Regions from separate parts of the Ruegeria sp. CDSC054 genome, predicted to be linked through region 2. Evidence: riboswitches for the same ligand, from Rfam matches in the RefSeq annotation. Region 2 holds a riboswitch; each other region holds the start of a gene.
What was found. Region 2 has a riboswitch for cobalamin ahead of AC2FGC_RS15595 (hypothetical protein). Riboswitches for the same ligand answer to the same signal wherever they lie in the genome.

Region 1 (4,398 bases), on a different contig from region 2:
ATAGAGGAGAACGAGCAAAGACCCGACGACCGGAACGGCTGTCAGGTATGACGGGTGTTGCATGGTCCCGTCAAAGATCACCATAGATGCAATCACCGCAATAAGGCCAAGTAGCGAAAGACTGTTGCTCGCTCTAACCTTGCGCCTATTTTCCCAACAGGCCCCCAATGCACCGAATCCGAGTTCCCAGGCGCGTGTATGCAGAAGATAAAATGTGCTCTCCGGGTGGGTTTGAACCAACAGTACGCTCGCCAGGAAACTGGACCCGATGATAGCCCAAACCAGCAGATCCGTTCTGTGTTTAAGTACCGGGTACAGGGCCATAAGCAAAAGCGGAAAAACTATGTAAAACTGTTCTTCAACTGCCAGGCTCCATGCGTGAACCAGAGGTTTGAACTCGGACGCGAGGTCCCAGTATCCACTTGTTAGCGTGAGAAGAACATTATTCAGAGAGAACATCGTGGCCACGACACTCTGGCCGAAGTTTTCCAGTGGATCGGGCAGCATGGTAAACCAAGCGATAGGAATACACACCAGTACGACGACACTCAGGGCAGGCAAGATCCGTCGGGCCCGACGCTCGTAGAACTTCAAAAGAAAGAAGCTATTTTTTCCAAGATCATCAAGGATAATAGAGGTTATTAGATATCCGCTGATAACGAAGAAAACGTCTACGCCTAAAAAACCTCCACTGAACAGGCTTATGCCGGAATGAAAAAGAACCACTGGTAAAACTGCAATGCTGCGAAGGCCATCAATTTCTTTCCGTTACAGCATTTAATCAAAACCCACTCTTGTATTTTGTGCTCGGGCCTGTGAGCTTTCGAAGCGCATCTGTCGTCAAGAGTGTGTCGAGGAACTTTGAGCCGCCGCAGCCAATCGAACAAAGTATTGGCAGGTTTATGCGTTCCGGTCGTTGCAAGACCCAGGCTGAAAACTTCTGAGTGAGCCCCGCGAAGTCACTGCCATTGCTAGCACCCTTATCGTAGAATTTTTTTGGCTGATTGGAGCCTGGTACAAATTGCCATCACCGATTGGTTCGCGCTCTTGTCGAATCAAATCAATTCGTATTTGGTCCACGTGATGGTTCCCGACTGTATTCTGCGGTCAGGGATAAAAGGGAATACGGTGCGGTTCTGTGAAAAGACCAATTCCGTGACTGCCCCCGCAACTGTAGGCGGCGAGCGACCCGAGATCGTCCACTGGGCAATAGCCTGGGAAGGATCGGGATAGCTTTGACCCGCAAGTCAGGAGACCTGCCATCCGAAATTTATGAACCTGGGCGGGGTGTCCCAGAGGGAGATGACAATGTTTCAAGCGGTCCGTACCGTGCACGAACTTGCGCTCGCTTTGCCCCTGTCCGAACACAGGAGGCGTTGCCGTTGTCATTGCAAAAAGCTGACACCCAAAGGGGTAAGTGCTTGACGGAATTTAGTGTTCCGGTGCTGGTCACGGGGGCTCTGGCGCTGTCGGCGATCTTGTGGCTCGCGATTTACGCGGTGATTTGATGTCGGCCGTTTTACAAATCCGAGATCTGACGTTGGGCTACCGCGACCTGACATTGTTTCACCGCCTCTCCATGGATATCGCGTCCGGGACAACCCTGGCCGTTCTTGGTGCGAACGGGTCGGGCAAGAGCACATTTGTAAAGATGCTGCTGGGCTTGATGGATCCGCTTTCGGGCAGTTTGACTTGGCCGCAGGGCCGTCCTGGTGACATCGGGTACCTGGCGCAGATGACCGAGTTCGACCGCCGATTTCCCATCCGTGTGAGGGATCTTGCCGCGATGGGTGCTTGGCGCGGGTTTGGTTATCGTACCGGGCTGGACGCCGCGGCACGTGACCGGATGGCCGCCGCGCTGGATGAGGCCGGGGTACTGGATATCGCTGACCGGCCTCTGCATATGCTATCGGGCGGGCAACTGCAGCGCGCGCTGTTCGCACGGGTTATCATGCAGGACGCGCCGCTGATCCTGCTGGATGAACCGTTTGCCGCCGTCGACCAAAGTACTGAGGCGCATCTGCTGTCGATTATACGCCGATGGCGCGATGAGGGGCGCGCGGTGGTTTTGGTGGTGCACGATCTTTCCTCGGTACTGGACTATTGCAGCCACGCGCTGCTTTTGGGCGGGCAAGAGGCGACCCATGGACCGGTGAATGACGTTCTGACACCAGACCGGCTGGTTGCACAAGGATACCTCTCGGAAAGTCAGGCGTCCTGGATGTTCCGTGGCACCCATTCAACAGCGGAGCACGCCAATGTATGACCTGATCGTCGAAATGTGGAGCTTTGCCTTCATGCGTCGCGCTTTTGTGGCAACCACGGTTTTGTCGGCTTCGGTCGCGCCGGTGGGGGCATTTCTTGTTCTGCGTCGCCTATCGCTGGCTGGTGAGGCCATGGCCCACGCGATTACCCCGGGCATCGTCATCGGCTTTGTCACGGCGGGCTTGTCAGTCATGTCACTGCTGGTCGGAGGGCTTATCGCGGGTGTTGGCGTCGCCATTTTGACCGCCTTTCTCGCACGCCGGACGATCCTGCGCAGCGATGCCAGCCTTGCCTCGCTGTATCTGATCGCACTGGCGGTGGGTATCTTTATTCTGTCTGCAGCAGGGTCCGCAGTCCCATTAAAAAGCTTCCTGTTCGGATCAATCCTTGGGATCGACGACGCGTCGATGATCCTTGTCGGAGGGGTGGCGACGGTAACATTGTTGGCATTCGCCGTTCTGCTTCGTCCGCTGATTGTCAGCACCTGTGATCCGGTTTTCTTCGAAACGCAGACGCGCCGACCGTGGTTGGTAGATCAGGGTTTTATGCTGCTGTTGGTTCTGAACCTGCTGGCCGCGTTCAAAACACTGGGAACGTTGATGGCCGTTGGCTTGATGATCCTGCCCGCAACTGCGGCGCGCTATTGGGCCAGTACGATCACCGGGCAACTGGTCCTGGGCTTTGTGTTTGCCTTGTCCAGTTGCTGGATCGGCCTGACCCTGTCCTACTTGTTCCCGGACACGCCGTCCGGCCCGGCGATCGTTTTGGTTGCCGGTGGGTTCTTTCTGTTCTCGGCTATTTTCGGTCCCCTTGGTTTTGGCAGACGGATGCGCAAACCGTCTGTTTCCAAAGACATCCCCATTGCCCAAATTCAACAAGAAGAGAGAGCACAATGACTCTTGTAAAGTCACTCTACGCCGGCATTGCCTCTGTGTCGTTTGCTTTGGCTGCATTGCCGGCCGTTGCGGCAGAAGACAACGTCAAGATCGTCGCTAGCTTTTCGATCCTCGGCGACATGGTCGAAGAGGTCGTGGGCGATCTGGCCACGGTTACGACAATCGTGGGCCCGGATGCGGATGCGCATGTGTATCAGCCTTCGGTTGCAGATGCGAAGGCCGTTGCCCGGGCGGATATCATCTTTGTCAACGGTCTGGGCTTTGAGACATGGTCCGATACCCTAATCGCTGAATCGGGCACTGACGCAACCGTGCACGTTGCCACCGACGGCATCACGCCTGTCACAGTCGAGGGCAAAATCGACCCCCACGCCTGGAATTCGCTGTCGAATGGCATGATTTACGTGACCAATGTCGCCGACGTGATGACAGAGGCGATGCCCGAGCACGCCGAAGAAATCGCTGCCAATGCCGCGGTCTATATCGCGCAGCTTGAGGCGCTGGATGTAGAAACCAAGGCAAAGCTGGCAGGTCTGCCCGCCAATCGCCGCACGGTTGTGACCGCACATGACGCATTTGGATATTTGGCAGACGCCTACGGCCTGACTTTCCTTGCGCCGGTTGGCATCGACACCGAAGCAGAGCCATCAGCCAAGGATCTTGCTGTTCTGATTGACCAACTGAAGGCGGATGGTGCTGCCGCGTTGTTTGTTGAAAACATCACAAGCCCCACTTTGATTCAGCAGATCTCGGATGAAACCGGAATCGTGATTGGTGGACGGCTGTTCTCGGACGCCTTGTCGGAACGGGGTAGCCCTGCCACCAGCTACCTTGCGATGTTCCAGCACAATCTGAACACTCTGCTGAATACACTTGGGAACGCAACCGCAAGCTAATTGGTCTTCAGGCACGAGGCGGTGCTTGATCCGCCGCCTCATACGGTGCTTTGGAACACTGGGTTTTGGGAAAACGTCGCTTAGTCCGGCTTCCAGCCGTCTTCGTATTCTCCCAAAGTACGGGAAAGATCCAATAGCGAGGCGAAAAATCTTGCGTAAACGTCCCGTGACATCATCGTCTTGTTGTCATCCAACACCTGCAAAAGATCGACAACGCCCGAGGCAAAGGCGTCATAGACCAACTGGTCCGCAGGCGTGGGGTCCAAGGTCCATATGTCGTGCGTGTTATAATACCCTGCGGGTTGGGGGTCGTCGTCTATCATGTGTCCGCCTCATTTTGA
Region 2 (4,398 bases):
GATCTTGTTGAGAAGGCCAATCATGTCTTCGGGTTCGATCCGGCGCAGGTCAAACCGCTGGCATCGTGACAGCACTGTCACTGGAACTTTGCGAATCTCGGTCGTCGCAAAGATGAATTTTACGTGCTCGGGCGGTTCTTCAAGCGTTTTGAGCAGGGCATTGAAGGCGCTGGTCGACAGCATGTGAACTTCGTCGATGATATAGATCTTGTAGCGCGCACTGGCGGCACGATATCGGACACTGTCGATAATCTCGCGAATGTCGTTCACACCGGTCCGGCTGGCGGCGTCCATCTCCATCACGTCGACATGGCGTCCTTCCATGATGGCAATGCAATGCTCGCACTGGCCACAAGGTTCGGTCGTTGGTTTGCCTTCACCATCGGGACCGATGCAGTTCATACCTTTGGCGATAATCCGGGCAGTGGTGGTTTTACCTGTACCGCGAATGCCGGTCATGATGAAGGCTTGCGCGATCCGATCCGCTTCGAACGCATTTTTTAGCGTGCGCACCATTGCGTCCTGTCCAACCAGATCTGCAAAGGTTTCGGGGCGGTACTTGCGGGCAAGAACCTGATAGGCGGGGCTGGGCGTTTCGGTCATGTCTGCTCTGTCAGATTCGTGTCAGAAATGTAGCGTAGAGACCCGGGCCGCTCGCGTCCACAGCAGGCTTCGTGGAATTTCGGTTTGGACTGCGTCTGTAAGCGGGATAAACCGGCTGTCAAAACCTGGTAAGCCGGTGGCAGTAGGAGCATAAGCTTTGGCAAAATTTGCAATCTACGCACTGCCTGTTGGCTCAGGCACTTTGGCGTTGTCCCCCTTGCCTGGCGGCGGCGGCGGGTATGTGGATGATCTGAGGGTGATACAGGACTGGAACCCTGATCTGGTGATTTCAATGACCACTGAGGCCGAGATGCAGCAGGTCGGTGCAGGCAGTTTTGGTAGAGACGTTCAAAGCAGACCCGCGACCTGGGTGCATCTTCCGATCGAGGATTTTGGCACGCCGCCCCTGCCAATCGAAACTCTTTGGCCTCAAGCCAGCGCAGCCGCCCGGCAGGTGCTGTCCGAGGGTGGACGCGTGCTGGTGCATTGCCGGGGCGGTTGTGGGCGGTCGGGGATGGTCGCGCTTAGGCTCATGGTGGAAAGCGGTGAAGACCCAAACCACGCGCTAATCCGGTTACGCTTGGCTCGACCCTGCGCGGTGGAAACGGATGAGCAGATGGCCTGGGCCATGAAGCCGACCCAGAGCGATCGGTGAAGCAAAATCAGGCTGTTGCTTGCTGCACGATGTGCTGTGACGGTCGCGGCGCAAGTGCCGATGCCTCGAGCATTGCGCAAGGCAAGGCGGTCAATACACCTGTTGGCAGAGTGGCGAATTCAGGGCTGAACATCATATCGGCGTAGTCGTCCAACATATCTGCCGAGTCGTCTGCGTTCGCGCCGCAATAGACCCTGATCCGGGACGGGCTAGCGCGAAACCGAGCCGTGCAGCCCTCGCCGCAATGGGTCAGTTCGCTGGAACCGTCCACCTCAAATTCGCTGGTCGTCATTGGTTGTGCTGTTGCCATCGCCTCGGCCAAGGCCCGAGCCATTTGTGCCAATGCGGGGCAGGTTTTCCCCGTTTTCTGGCACAGGGTGGCGGTGAACTCGTGGGTCGTTGTCTTCCAGATCATAATGCGCCCTCCGCGCGGTGAGCGGGGGACGTGGAACAGGTGTTTCAGTCAACTGAAGACCTGCCCGGACACCCCGCCCGAGTTTCGGTTTTTACTTTGATGGCAGGTCTCCTGACTTGCGGGTCATTGCTTTGCCGACCTTCCCAGCCTTTCGGCCAGTGGTTTTTCGGCATTGCTTACCGCTTACAGTTGCGGGGGCAGTCGCGGCCTTGGTCCGTTCCGGCATTGCCGGGCTGGACCGCACCGAGTTCCCTTTTCATCCCGCCCCAATATAAGGACGAGAACCATCACCTCATCGCTAGCGGTTGTAGGTGGCTTGAGTCAAGCGGGCTGTTTTCCATCGTTCAAGTGGACGCTTGGTCACTTTGAAAATCTGTTGACTCTAGTCGCGCAAAAGCGCCGATATGCCATATGTGAACCGAATAGTTCAGATGCTTGCGAGGGCACCATGTTGGACAACACTCCGGTCGTTTTGACCGAAGATTTCACGTTTTCTGCCGGAGAGGCCGAACTGTCGGCACGGCTGTATATGCCTGCCTCGGCACCTGATGTGGCGGTTGTAGTCCATGCAGCCACAGGCGTACCGCGCGACTATTACCAGCATTTTGCGCGGTGGCTGGTGGAAGAACAGGGTATGGCCTGTCTGACCTATGACTATCGCGATTTTGGCCACTCTCTAAAGGGGCGTCTGCGCGATTCGCAGGCCACGATGGCCGATTGGGCGTTGATCGACATGCCCGCTGCCCGCACTGAAATGCGGCGCAGGTTTCCTGTCGCGCAACAGTGGAGCATTGGCCATTCGGTGGGTGGAATGCTGGGGCCAATTCAGCCCGATATTGAGCAGATCGACCGGATGATCTGTGTCTGTTCAGGTTTGGTGACGGTATCCGACCACCCCTGGCCGTATCGCGCACTGGCGACAATGTTCTGGTATGCCCACCCGCCATTGCTGGTTAAGGCATTGGGATACCTGCCGGGCAAGGCACTTGGGTTCGGCTCGGACCTTCCGGCACGTGTCTACTGGCAGTGGCGCAAATGGTGCACCGCTGCGCTGAGCTACGTGCCGGATATCGGCAAAAGCCTTCCAGACGCCCGTTGGGCTGCGTCGGAAACACCCGTCGATCTGTTCACAATGGACGATGATCAGGTGGTGCCCCCGAACGCGGTTTGGCGCCTGGCCGATCTTTACGGTCCCAAAGCCCGCCGGCATCAGTTGTCGCCGAAAGACTTTGGATTGGCCGGGGTCGGTCACATCGGCGCATTTGCGCGCCGAAATGCGGCCATATGGCCCCGGTTAATCGCCTGAGCCGGTACTTACAGCTTTTTTCGGGATTTCTTGTCCTGCATCACCGATCGTACCATCTTACCAAAGGCCTTGTCGCGCGCACGAGACTGCGCCACGGTTTCCGAGTTCCTCTCATCCTCGCGCCGCAGCTTTCGCCAGCGCTCTAACCGCTCAGCGTCCAGTGTTCCGTTGGAAATCGCATCCTGCACGGCGCAGCTCGGCTCGGCCTGATGCTGACAATCGGAAAAGCGGCAGGTCTGAGCCAATTCAAGAATGTCGGAAAAGACCTCATCGACGCCATCTTGTGCATCCAGCAACCGCAAAGCCCGCATGCCGGGTGTATCGATCAACCAGCCTCCGTTCTGCATCGGATGCAACGCGCGGGCAGTTGTCGTGTGCCGCCCGCGCGCGTCGTCCTCGCGAATGCCGGAGGTTGCCTCATCCAGGCCCGTCATGGCGTTGACCAATGTTGTCTTGCCGACACCGGATGAGCCGACCAGTGCAGCGGTCTGCCCGGTGGGGCACCAGGACAGAACTTGCTGAACGTCCATGGCATCCAAAGCATTGATTGCCAGCACGGTCAGAAACGGAGACAGCGACACGGCCGCTTTGGAGTATTTATCAGGATCGGTGCAGGTATCGGCCTTGGTTAGTATGACGACCGGATAGCACCCGGCCTGATGTGCCAAAGCCAAATACCGTTCCAGCCGGGCCAGATTGAAGTCGGCATTGCAGGAACTGACGATGAACAGCACATCCACATTGGCGGCGATCAACTGGGCCTCGGCCCCAGTTCCGGCGGCGCGGCGTTTCAAAAGGCTGCGGCGTTCCAGCAGCTGTTGAACGCGGTTATGATCATCCGCCAATACCCAGTCGCCGACGGCGAAGTCGCCCGTCGGCTGGGCCAGGGTGAGCAGAGGTGTTTCACCGTTGATGTTTGCACCGATCAGACGATCACGGTGAACGGCTGTGATGCGAAAGGGAACGCACGAAGGATTGGCCGCATGTTGGGCGGCAAAGTGTGAGGACCATCCCAGGTCCGAAAGTGTAAAGGACATTGTTCTGCCTGTGTTCAGGTACAGCAAGCCGTCTGGATGGCGGTCGCGCAATCAGCGGTGATGTGTTCAGGCAGGTGTGAGGGTCGGCCTCAGAAACGCTCTGCCCAAAGGGTTTTTGCTACAATCATAAAAGCCCTCCTGTGGCTAGCGGTTCAAGTAAGTGAGAGGTTGGACATCGACCCAAGCGGGGCTCGTTGTGGCTGCTTCCTTCCGGACCTGACCAGGTTGGCGAGGCGCTCGCCCGCGCCAACCTCTCGAAAATCGATATAGGGAAGACACGCAGAAATGACAACCCGTCACAGTGTGAGTTGAATGCGCAAAAACCCTTCGGCATCCGTGCCAGCCAGCTTTGCGCTAAACTCTGCGATGTCCGCGAGGTGAC
Region 3 (4,398 bases), on a different contig from region 2:
TGATCCCATTTGGGCTTGTCGTTCAGGTTCAGCCAGCCGACGACACGGTCGATGATGGCCTCGATCCGTTCCGGTTCAGCCCGGTGGGCAAAACGTGAATACTCCAGATGCGGGTCACGCTTGCCCGGTTCCTTGAACGAGGCAATGCCTGCAGAAATTCGCCCGTCCACTTCAGGCAGGACAACGTGCATAGCCAAATCAGCGGGCGAAAGACCGCGTTCCGCCTCGGCCCAGGCTTTGCGGCGGGACGTTGCGAGAGCAACCTGAAACACCGGAACATCGGCAGCGTCCAGCGGCGATGTACCCGATGCGCCTTTGCCCGAGAAGGAAGTGGCGTTGATAATGGCCGACGGTTTAATGGCGGCGATGTTCCCGCGCAGCCAATCGGCGGCGGCAGGTGCTTTTAGCGAGGGGGCGAACATGCCTACTGCTTCGAACCCGCGTTCCCGCAATCGGCGGATCAGGGCTGCGACCGGGGCGGTGTCTGCAGATGTCAGATAAGCCCGGTAGAAGGTCACGAGGATACGCCTCGCGTCGCTCGAGAATGCTGTTTCGACCGGGATTACGCCACGATCCGGGCACCACGCACCGCACTTTGGCAAGGTCTTTGCGCCCATCACCGGCCCGGCATAAAGCCCAGCCGCCAGCGCCATTTGTGCCAAGGCCGCTTGCGCCGCGACTTCGCCGCCGGTGTCACACAGATGCGCAAGCCGCCGCAGGGTTGAGACGGGCAGGGTGGAGTAATCATCCAGCCGCGTATCCTCACGCCCATCGGCAGGTAGGACGGCCAGTGCGATCCCCTTGGATTGCGCCAGCGCCAGAACTTGCTGCAAGCCATAGGACCAGTAAGGCACGCCGCCGATCAAACGGATCAGAATGCCCTTGGCGCCCTCGAGCGTTTGCTCGACATAAGTGTCGACGGACAACGGGTGTTTCAGTGCTGTCAGGTTGGCCAGCCGCATTGTCGGCATTCGCCCTTCGGCCCCGCCACCGCGATGCCAGCCCGCCGCGAAAGCACCAAGGTCACTGTCCGAAAAGGACAGCACCACCAGATCCGCCGGACTTTGGCCCAGATCGGTCGGGGTCTCGGTTTCCTCGAGCCCGTGGCTTTCGCGGAAGACGACGTGCATGGCTTACTCGGCGGCCTCGGTCACGCCCACGAGGATATCGCGGATCGCGGCCTCTTTGATGTCGTCGTGTTCGGCGATGACCACCAGACGCGAACGGCGCTCTTCACCGGGTTCCCACGGGCGGTCATACTGGTGACGTACGCGGGCACCAACGGCCTGCACCAGCAGACGCATGGGTTTGCCCTGAACGGCGGCATAGCCTTTGACGCGCAGGATGTTCAGCTCATTGGCCAGACGTTCGATATTGGCGACCAGTTGGGCCGGGTCGGTCTGTTCAGGTAACTCGACGATGATGCTTTCGAAATCGTCGTGTTCGTGGTCGTGATGGCCATCGTGATGCGACGGACGGGCATCCATGTCATCCTCGGCGGCCGCTTCCAGCCCCAGCACGACGCGCACGTCTACGGCACCTTCGGCGACTTCGACCACTGGCAGCGGACGCGGAGCTTCGGCGGCGATGACTTCTTTGGCTTTCGCCACACCTTCGGCGCCCGCCAGATCGGGTTTTGTCAGCAGGATGATGTCGGCGCACGAGATCTGATCCTCGAACACCTCTGACAGGGGCGTTTCGTGGTCGATCGAGTCGTCAGCCAGGCGCTGGGCGTCCACGGCTTCGACATTCGGAGCGAAGCGCCCGGCGGCGACGGCCTCGGCATCGGCCAGAGCGATCACACCGTCAACGGTGATCTTAGAACGGATATCCGGCCAGTCGAACGCCTTCAGCAGCGGCTTCGGCAGCGCCAGACCAGAGGTTTCAATCAGAATGTGATCGGGGCGCGGCTCCAGCGCCATCAGTGCCTCGATGGTCGGAATGAAGTCATCGGCTACGGTGCAGCAGATGCAGCCATTGGCCAGTTCCATGATGTTTTCCGCCGGGCAATCCGGAATGGCGCAGGATTTCAGGATATCGCCATCGACGCCAACATCGCCAAATTCATTGACGACCACAGCCAGACGCTTGCCCTGCGGGTTCTGCATCAGGTGCTTGACCAGCGTGGTCTTGCCCGAGCCCAGAAAGCCGGTGATCACGGTGACGGGAAGTTTTTCAAGATTGCTCATTTCAGGGCTCCAATCGGGGGAATGCGGGCCGCACAGTTTTTGCGGAAATGTTCGGGGCGCTCACGCCATTTCACCAGACCGTCTTCAGCGGCCAGATATTTGGTGACGCCTTCGACGATGGTCTCGACATGGTCGGCCTCGTCGAGGTTTTCATAGACGAAGGTCCATCGGGACGGGCCACCACGCAAAACGATCGAACATCCCTGATCACAATTCGACAGGCATTCCACCGGCTTCAGGTCCACGCCGTCAGGCAAGCCCGCCTGTTCAAGCGCTGTGTGCAGCAAAGTGCCGGGTCGCTGAGCGTCATCTTCGATGGGCAACCCACGGCGGCATGTCGTGCAGACCAGCAATTCGACTGGTGCGGTCTCGGTCACGTCTCTCATCCCCCTAATCCTTTGTACGGGGGACGGGGTTTCATGCGGGCCACGTGTGCGACATGGACCCGACACCGGAACACCCCGCCCGGTTTCAACTTCGGGTGCTGGCAGGTCTCCCGGCTTGCGGATGTCAGAGCGTTTGCCCTGTCGGATGTCCCGCCTTCCCGGCCTATTGGGCCAGTGGCTTTGGGCACCCTCTCCGGTCACGGTCGCGGGGGCGGCTGTGCTTGGCGATGACATCGCTGGCACATTCCCTTTTCATCCATCCGAGGATGGACACCAACGCATGCGACATGCGGCACGGGCAGGGGGCTTGTCAAGCACGACTGAGGATTGAAAACCGGTTAAGTCAGAAAAGCGACCAGCCGAAGTCAGTCAGCGGCATCCGATGCGATCCGATCACGAAGCCAGGAGCAAAACAGCCCCGCAGCCGCGGATGATTGAGCGCTTCCGGGCTTGGCAATCAGGTAGTGCGGTTGTGCAAACGGAATCGCTGGACCGGCAATCGCAACAGGCGCGCCTTGGGCAATCGCGTTCTGTGCGAACCTTTGGGCAATATTAAGGAAGCGGGCAAAGGCGCGACAAAGACAAAGCACATCCCTCTACCACTGTCGCATTGTGCGTCGCGCCGTTTGTTCGCGGGAAAAGATTTGGCACGTGTGGCATTACTTTCAAACCGCTTCGACATTTAACCCCGGACATCAACGGCGACGGTTATGCTGTTCCAGAAGCCAGTAGGAACATGATACCCAAGTGTATACGCCCGGATTTGCGAAAGCAGCGCAGAAAGCTAAGTGTTTGAAAAGAAGTGGAGGCGAGTACCAATTTCGAACTTGCGTAAAGGAATTAAATTTCTTAATAAATAACAATTGTTTAGTGAGATTTTATCGGTACGTGGGCTTGCGAATGTTGCGGGATTGTTGGTTGAAATTGTTCATTGGCTTAACGCCATCAAGGATGATGCTCGATTTTTGGTTCAAGTGGATTTTGGTGCAATGATCACAGCAACGCTGATTGCTTTCAGGCGCGTCGCAGCCTGAATGCGCCGTCACTCGACCTTCCGCCCGTCAAGATATGAGCCGGTGTTCGGATACCTTAAACGCTGCTTCAATAGCTGCACGATTTCGTCGGCAACAATTGCCATTTTTCATTTGAAAGATTCTGATGCCGGTTTGCCAGAGTAGTCAGTTGTATACGTAATTCTTCATCCGGAATGGAGCTGTCTAGAGCCACCGACATAATGCTGGGGCTTACAACGCGTGCTAAAACAGTTGAGCGCCGTTAGACAATTGCTCCCGGATCGAACGTCGCGTTCTGGAGGTGTCTAAACCTGGTTCGTTCGTGAAGGTAAGTGTCGTGAGCGAACTTTTCCTCCGGTAGTCGTTTCTCTGCGATCTTCCGATGGAACCTTACAAGTCTAGCAACGTCTTTGACTACAGTGGTGGTCGTTTTCAGTGCATCCAGCTTTTTGTCCGAACGGATGTATTCTCGAGCGTCCGCTTTCCACTTGAAACCTGCGAAAAGCAAAGCGTTTGAATCGAGTAGCAGTCGCACCGTGCGACTTTCCCCCATCGAAATGGTTATGCCAGGCTCCACCAAATGATGATGTAGAATAAAGTTCCTTAGACCCATGGCAAAACTATGCGCGCCGGAGTTCTTCCCGATTACCCTTCCAATTCCCCGGGTGTAAGATTCACTGTTTTCCAGCTTGGTGTATTTTCGGATACGTCTGCAAACATCTACGTATGAAGCATAAAGCGCAGAGAATGTTAAAAGATTGGATGTTGCCTTAGATTGTTCTCGAGCATACGCAGAGTTATCTGAGCGCT
Region 4 (4,398 bases), on a different contig from region 2:
CAGAATGTCTGCGACCCCCGCGACCGGTGAGGTGATGCCTTTTGTCCGCGCGGCGTTCAGATCAACCGCATTGTCCATGGCCAAGGGGCCATCGACCAGCCCGCCGGTGATCTGTCCACGCTCGGCCATTTTCGACAACAGCGCCGCATCGACAGACGACGGTAAATGCGGGTTGATGGTCTCAACCGCCGACAAGACGCCAACCTTGGGCATCTCGATGCCAATAGAATGCGCAAGATGGATGGCGTTTTGAACGATATCGGCCTTGGTTTCGAGATCCGGTGCGATATTCACCGCCGCATCGGTAACCATGATGGGCCGGGACATGCCCGGCACGTCCATAACGAACACATGCGACAAGCGTCGCCCGGTCCTCAGGCCGTTTTCGCGGCGAAGAACGGCGCGTAAAAGGACATCTGTGTGCAAGTGACCTTTCATCAGCATCCGGGCCTTGCCTTCGACGACCAGATCGACGGCGCGACGAGCAGCCACATCGTGGCCTTTGGCTTGGATAATTTCAATTCCGGCCAAATCCGCTCCAAGCTGGGCGGCAGCGGCGGTGATTTTGTCCGGGTCGCCCACCAAAATCGGCGTAATGATGCTGTTTTCCAACGCCAGCAACGCCCCGCCCAGCGAATTTGGCTCCTCTGGCGCAACGATCGCTGTGGGCATCGGGTCCAGAGGACGTGCCTTTTCCAACAAAGCGTCGAAGTGCCGGTGACGTTGAACGATCAGTCCCGGCATCTCAACCGAGTCGAAGGTCAAATGCCGCGACGGTGGTGTGACCTGTACGGTACCGCTCAGGATCAATGCGTTATCCCCGACCCGGCGCACCTCGGCGGAACAGGTCAGGTCGCCGTCTTCACGCTTTTCGGTAACAGCCACAAAGGCGGTCAGTTCTTCGCCCGCCATAACCGGAGCATGAAAACTCAGGTCCGCCCGACGTGTTTGCGTACCGGCCCCCGGTAAGATGTTTCCAATGACTGCAGCCACCAGACCCGCGGGCCACAAGGCGGGCGCGACAGCCTCGGGGTGTCCATCTCCATCTCCGTCATAGGCCGCCAGATTCAGCGGGTTGTGGTCACCCGAAGCCGAGGCAAACGCGTACAAGTCGTCCACGGTGCACAATCGGGTGACCTGCGCCTTGTCGCCTACCTTCAGTTGAGAATAGGTTCTGTTTTCTTGAATTTTCATCTCAACCGGCTTTGTTTACGAATGCGTGTTCGTCGTTTTAAACATTGGATGTGCGGCCCTTCCGGAACCAGAACATATCCACCTTTGTCCCTACATTTCTGCGACGCAGCGTAGTCAGATCGTTGGCAAATGACAAATGACCTCTGTGCGTGGGGCGCTGAGTATTATCGCTTGACCCAAAATCGGAACTCGGGCAAGCATCACCCACGATGGTTCCCTATGGTTCGCCAAGGGATGAAAAGGGAATACGGTGAGGTTGCCAACAAGCGCCAAGTCCGTGACTGCCCCCGCAACTGTAAGCGGTGAGCGACGCCAAGTACCCACTGACCCCAAATGGGTCGGGAAGGATGGCCAAGCCACGACCCGCAAGTCAGGAGACCTACCATCCGATGTTCAACCAACCCGGGGCGGGGCGTCCTGGAAGGAGGCTTTATGACACGTCTAAGACGTGATGACATGATTGGCACCTTCTGCCCGCGCTTGGCAACAGGCGGAGTGGGCTATGTCGATCAGTCCTGATCATTTCCTTCTGATTTGCGAGACCTGCGAGGGTTCTGACCGGGCGGATTCATTGCGCGCTGCGCTTGCAAGCAAGCTTCCATCCAGTTTTGACATCCAAAGCGTTTCCTGCATGGCCGGTTGCGGTCATCCCACAACCGTCGGGTTTCAGGCATTCGACAAAGCGCAGTACCTTTTCGGTGACATCCAATCGACTGAGGACGTGGATGCTTTGGCCGAATTTGCACATCAATACCATCGCAGCGCGGATGGGTGGACCAACGCAACGCAGCGCCCGCCTGCCCTTCTTGAAAAGACCCTGGCGCGCCTGCCCCGGCTGAAGCTGGAGACAAGCGCATGACCTGCGGAGCTTTCCTTGAGGCGCGCGGGCTGGAGTATTACGCCCTGAACGGCGACGTACTGCTGCAAAACATCAATTTCGAACTGAGTGAAGGGGCCACTCTGGCAATTGCCGGCCCAAACGGTGCGGGTAAGACAACGCTGCTGAATCTTTTGTGCGGCGGTGAAGAGATTGTGCTGGGGGACGTTTTGGTAAAGGGGCGCAGCCTTCGGCAGCTTTCGGCGATGGACCGCGCCCGAATGATCGCCGTGGTCAGTCAACAGGAATCGCCGGACGGGCGTTTGTTTCTGCGCGACTACGTGGCCCTTGGGCAAATCCCGATCCGCGCCGATCGATCTGCGGCTGAGCACGCCTTGGAATTGGACCGCATCCTGAAGCTTACCGGACTGGTTGCCCTCGCTGACAAGCGGATGGCCGTATTATCCGGGGGGGAACGCCAGCGCGCTCATATCGCAAGGGCGTTAGCGCAGAACCCGTCGCTGCTGTTTTTGGATGAGCCGACGAACCATCTGGACCCGGACGCCAAGGGACGCATGCTGTCGCTGGTGGCTCAGCTGGGCATTACGGTGGTCATGATCGTCCATGATCTGGTCATGATCCCGGAATTCGCGACCCATGTCGCGTTGATGAAATCCACACGCCTGACCGGTTTCGGCCCAGTGCACGAAGTGCTGACACCCGAAAGGGTCCGTGAAACGTTCGGTGTCGATTTTCTTAGCTTTCAGCATGAAGGCCGCATGATCCCGGCACTGGATATCCGAAGAACCACTACCTCAAACTAGGGAAAGTAACATGAACAAAACTCTCTGGTGCGCTGCACTGATCAGCGGCATTGCAAGTGCCGCAACAGCGCGCGAGATCACCGTCGACAATTGCGGCGAGCCGATGGTGTTTGAAACTCAACCCGAGCGGCTGGTCGTGCACGACATGAACATGACCGACATGGCTTTTGCACTGGGTTTGCAGGACAAGATCGTGGGCCTGACGGGCATCACCGGCTGGTACAAAACCAGCCCCGAGTTTGAAACCCTGCGCGGCGACATCCCGGAACTTGCGCCCAAGTATCCAACAGTAGAAAATCTGGTCGCTGTCGAACCCGACCTTTTCTTTGCGGGCTGGTACTATGGCATGAAGCCGGGCGGTGACGTGACCCCCGACACTCTTGCGCCGTTTGGCATCAAAACGATGATCCTGACCGAAAGCTGCGTACATCTGGATAAGGATCGCCCCGAAGCCAGCATGGACCTGCTGTTCACCGACGTTCTTCGCTTGGGCAAAGTCATGCGCGTTGAGGACAAGGCAGAAAAGCTTGTTTCCGGCTGGAAAGAGGAACTGTCCGAAATTGAAACACAGACAGCCGACCTGCCGAAACCCCGCGTTTTCCTGCTGGACGGCCCCGCCGATGCCCCGTTTACGGCTGGTAAGTTTGCCATTCCCGACGCGATGATTGCTGCCGCTGGCGGCGAGAACGTCACCCATGATATGGACACCAGCTGGGGTCGTTCCTCGTGGGAGGCTGTTGCCGCTTCGAACCCGGAATTCCTGGTTTTACTTGATTATCAAACTGGAAATGGCGCCGCAGATACCTTCAAGTTCCTGCAGGACCATCCCGTGATGTCTCAGACGGATGCGGTCAGGAACGAACGCTGGATTGGTCTGCGCTACGAAGAACTGACACCCGGACCGGCAAATATCGAAGCAATTTCGAAAATGGCCAAAGCCATGCACCCGGGCCTGAACTGATATGGGCCGTCTTGGCCTTACACTCTTGCTGGGGGCGGCTGTATTGGCCGCCCTTTTGCTGACCTCGACTATCTACGGAACCACATCCATTCCGGCCTCTGACGCGCTAGCCGGTGTCTTGTTGGGCACAGGATTGATGGACGGAGAGATGTCTCCGCTCCACCGCATCGTGTTTGACCTGCGCTTACCACGCGCGCTGTTTGCCGCGGTGATCGGTGCCGGATTGGGCGTCGTTGGCGTTGTCCTGCAAACCACCACACGCAACGATCTGGCGGACCCGTTTCTGTTCGGACTGTCCTCTGGCGCTGCGGCGGGAGCTGTCTTTGTCATTACAGTAACCGGAGATGTGCTGGGCTTTTGGACCCTGCCACTGGCCGCGTTTTTCGGAGGGCTTGTCGCATCAGGCATTGTGCTGGCTTTAGTTCATGGGCTGCGCACAAGCGCGCCCGAAAAACTGATCCTTGCAGGGCTTGCAGTTTCGTTTTTGTTTTCAGCCATTACCAATTATCTCATTTTCGCGGGCGACAGCCGTGCGGCCCATTCGGTAATATTCTGGATGCTTGGGGGTCTGGGTCTTGCCCGGTGGGAGACATTCCCGCTTG

Region 1: another riboswitch for cobalamin. It lies ahead of AC2FGC_RS22445 (metal ABC transporter ATP-binding protein); the one in region 2 lies ahead of AC2FGC_RS15595 (hypothetical protein).
Region 3: another riboswitch for cobalamin. It lies ahead of AC2FGC_RS12715 (DUF1636 family protein); the one in region 2 lies ahead of AC2FGC_RS15595 (hypothetical protein).
Region 4: another riboswitch for cobalamin. It lies ahead of AC2FGC_RS09070 (DUF1636 family protein); the one in region 2 lies ahead of AC2FGC_RS15595 (hypothetical protein).

The regions. Positions count from the first base shown of each region.
Region 1 covers NZ_JBXWOA010000019.1:41,186-45,583, forward strand. Annotated here, with positions in the region: gene AC2FGC_RS22440 (acyltransferase family protein) at 1-759, opposite strand, end outside; cobalamin riboswitch at 1,068-1,278, shown strand; gene AC2FGC_RS22445 (metal ABC transporter ATP-binding protein) at 1,508-2,266, shown strand; gene AC2FGC_RS22450 (metal ABC transporter permease) at 2,259-3,161, shown strand; gene AC2FGC_RS22455 (metal ABC transporter solute-binding protein, Zn/Mn family) at 3,158-4,057, shown strand; gene AC2FGC_RS22460 (hypothetical protein) at 4,138-4,380, opposite strand.
Region 2 covers NZ_JBXWOA010000008.1:51,773-56,170, reverse strand. Annotated here, with positions in the region: gene AC2FGC_RS15605 (DNA polymerase III subunit gamma/tau) at 1-603, opposite strand, end outside; gene AC2FGC_RS15600 (protein-tyrosine phosphatase family protein) at 761-1,258, shown strand; gene AC2FGC_RS15595 (hypothetical protein) at 1,266-1,673, opposite strand; cobalamin riboswitch at 1,758-1,977, opposite strand; gene AC2FGC_RS15590 (alpha/beta hydrolase family protein) at 2,122-2,979, shown strand; gene rsgA (ribosome small subunit-dependent GTPase A) at 2,988-4,016, opposite strand; RNA gene ffs (signal recognition particle sRNA small type) at 4,175-4,273, opposite strand; gene AC2FGC_RS15575 (bifunctional 2',3'-cyclic-nucleotide 2'-phosphodiesterase/3'-nucleotidase) at 4,313-4,398, opposite strand, start outside.
Region 3 covers NZ_JBXWOA010000005.1:215,090-219,487, forward strand. Annotated here, with positions in the region: gene cobN (cobaltochelatase subunit CobN) at 1-1,130, opposite strand, end outside; gene cobW (cobalamin biosynthesis protein CobW) at 1,134-2,189, opposite strand; gene AC2FGC_RS12715 (DUF1636 family protein) at 2,186-2,575, opposite strand; cobalamin riboswitch at 2,659-2,868, opposite strand; gene AC2FGC_RS12720 (hypothetical protein) at 3,851-4,398, opposite strand, start outside.
Region 4 covers NZ_JBXWOA010000003.1:270,613-275,010, forward strand. Annotated here, with positions in the region: gene AC2FGC_RS09065 (bifunctional enoyl-CoA hydratase/phosphate acetyltransferase) at 1-1,194, opposite strand, end outside; cobalamin riboswitch at 1,388-1,595, shown strand; gene AC2FGC_RS09070 (DUF1636 family protein) at 1,697-2,053, shown strand; gene AC2FGC_RS09075 (ABC transporter ATP-binding protein) at 2,050-2,835, shown strand; gene AC2FGC_RS09080 (ABC transporter substrate-binding protein) at 2,846-3,796, shown strand; gene AC2FGC_RS09085 (FecCD family ABC transporter permease) at 3,798-4,398, shown strand, end outside.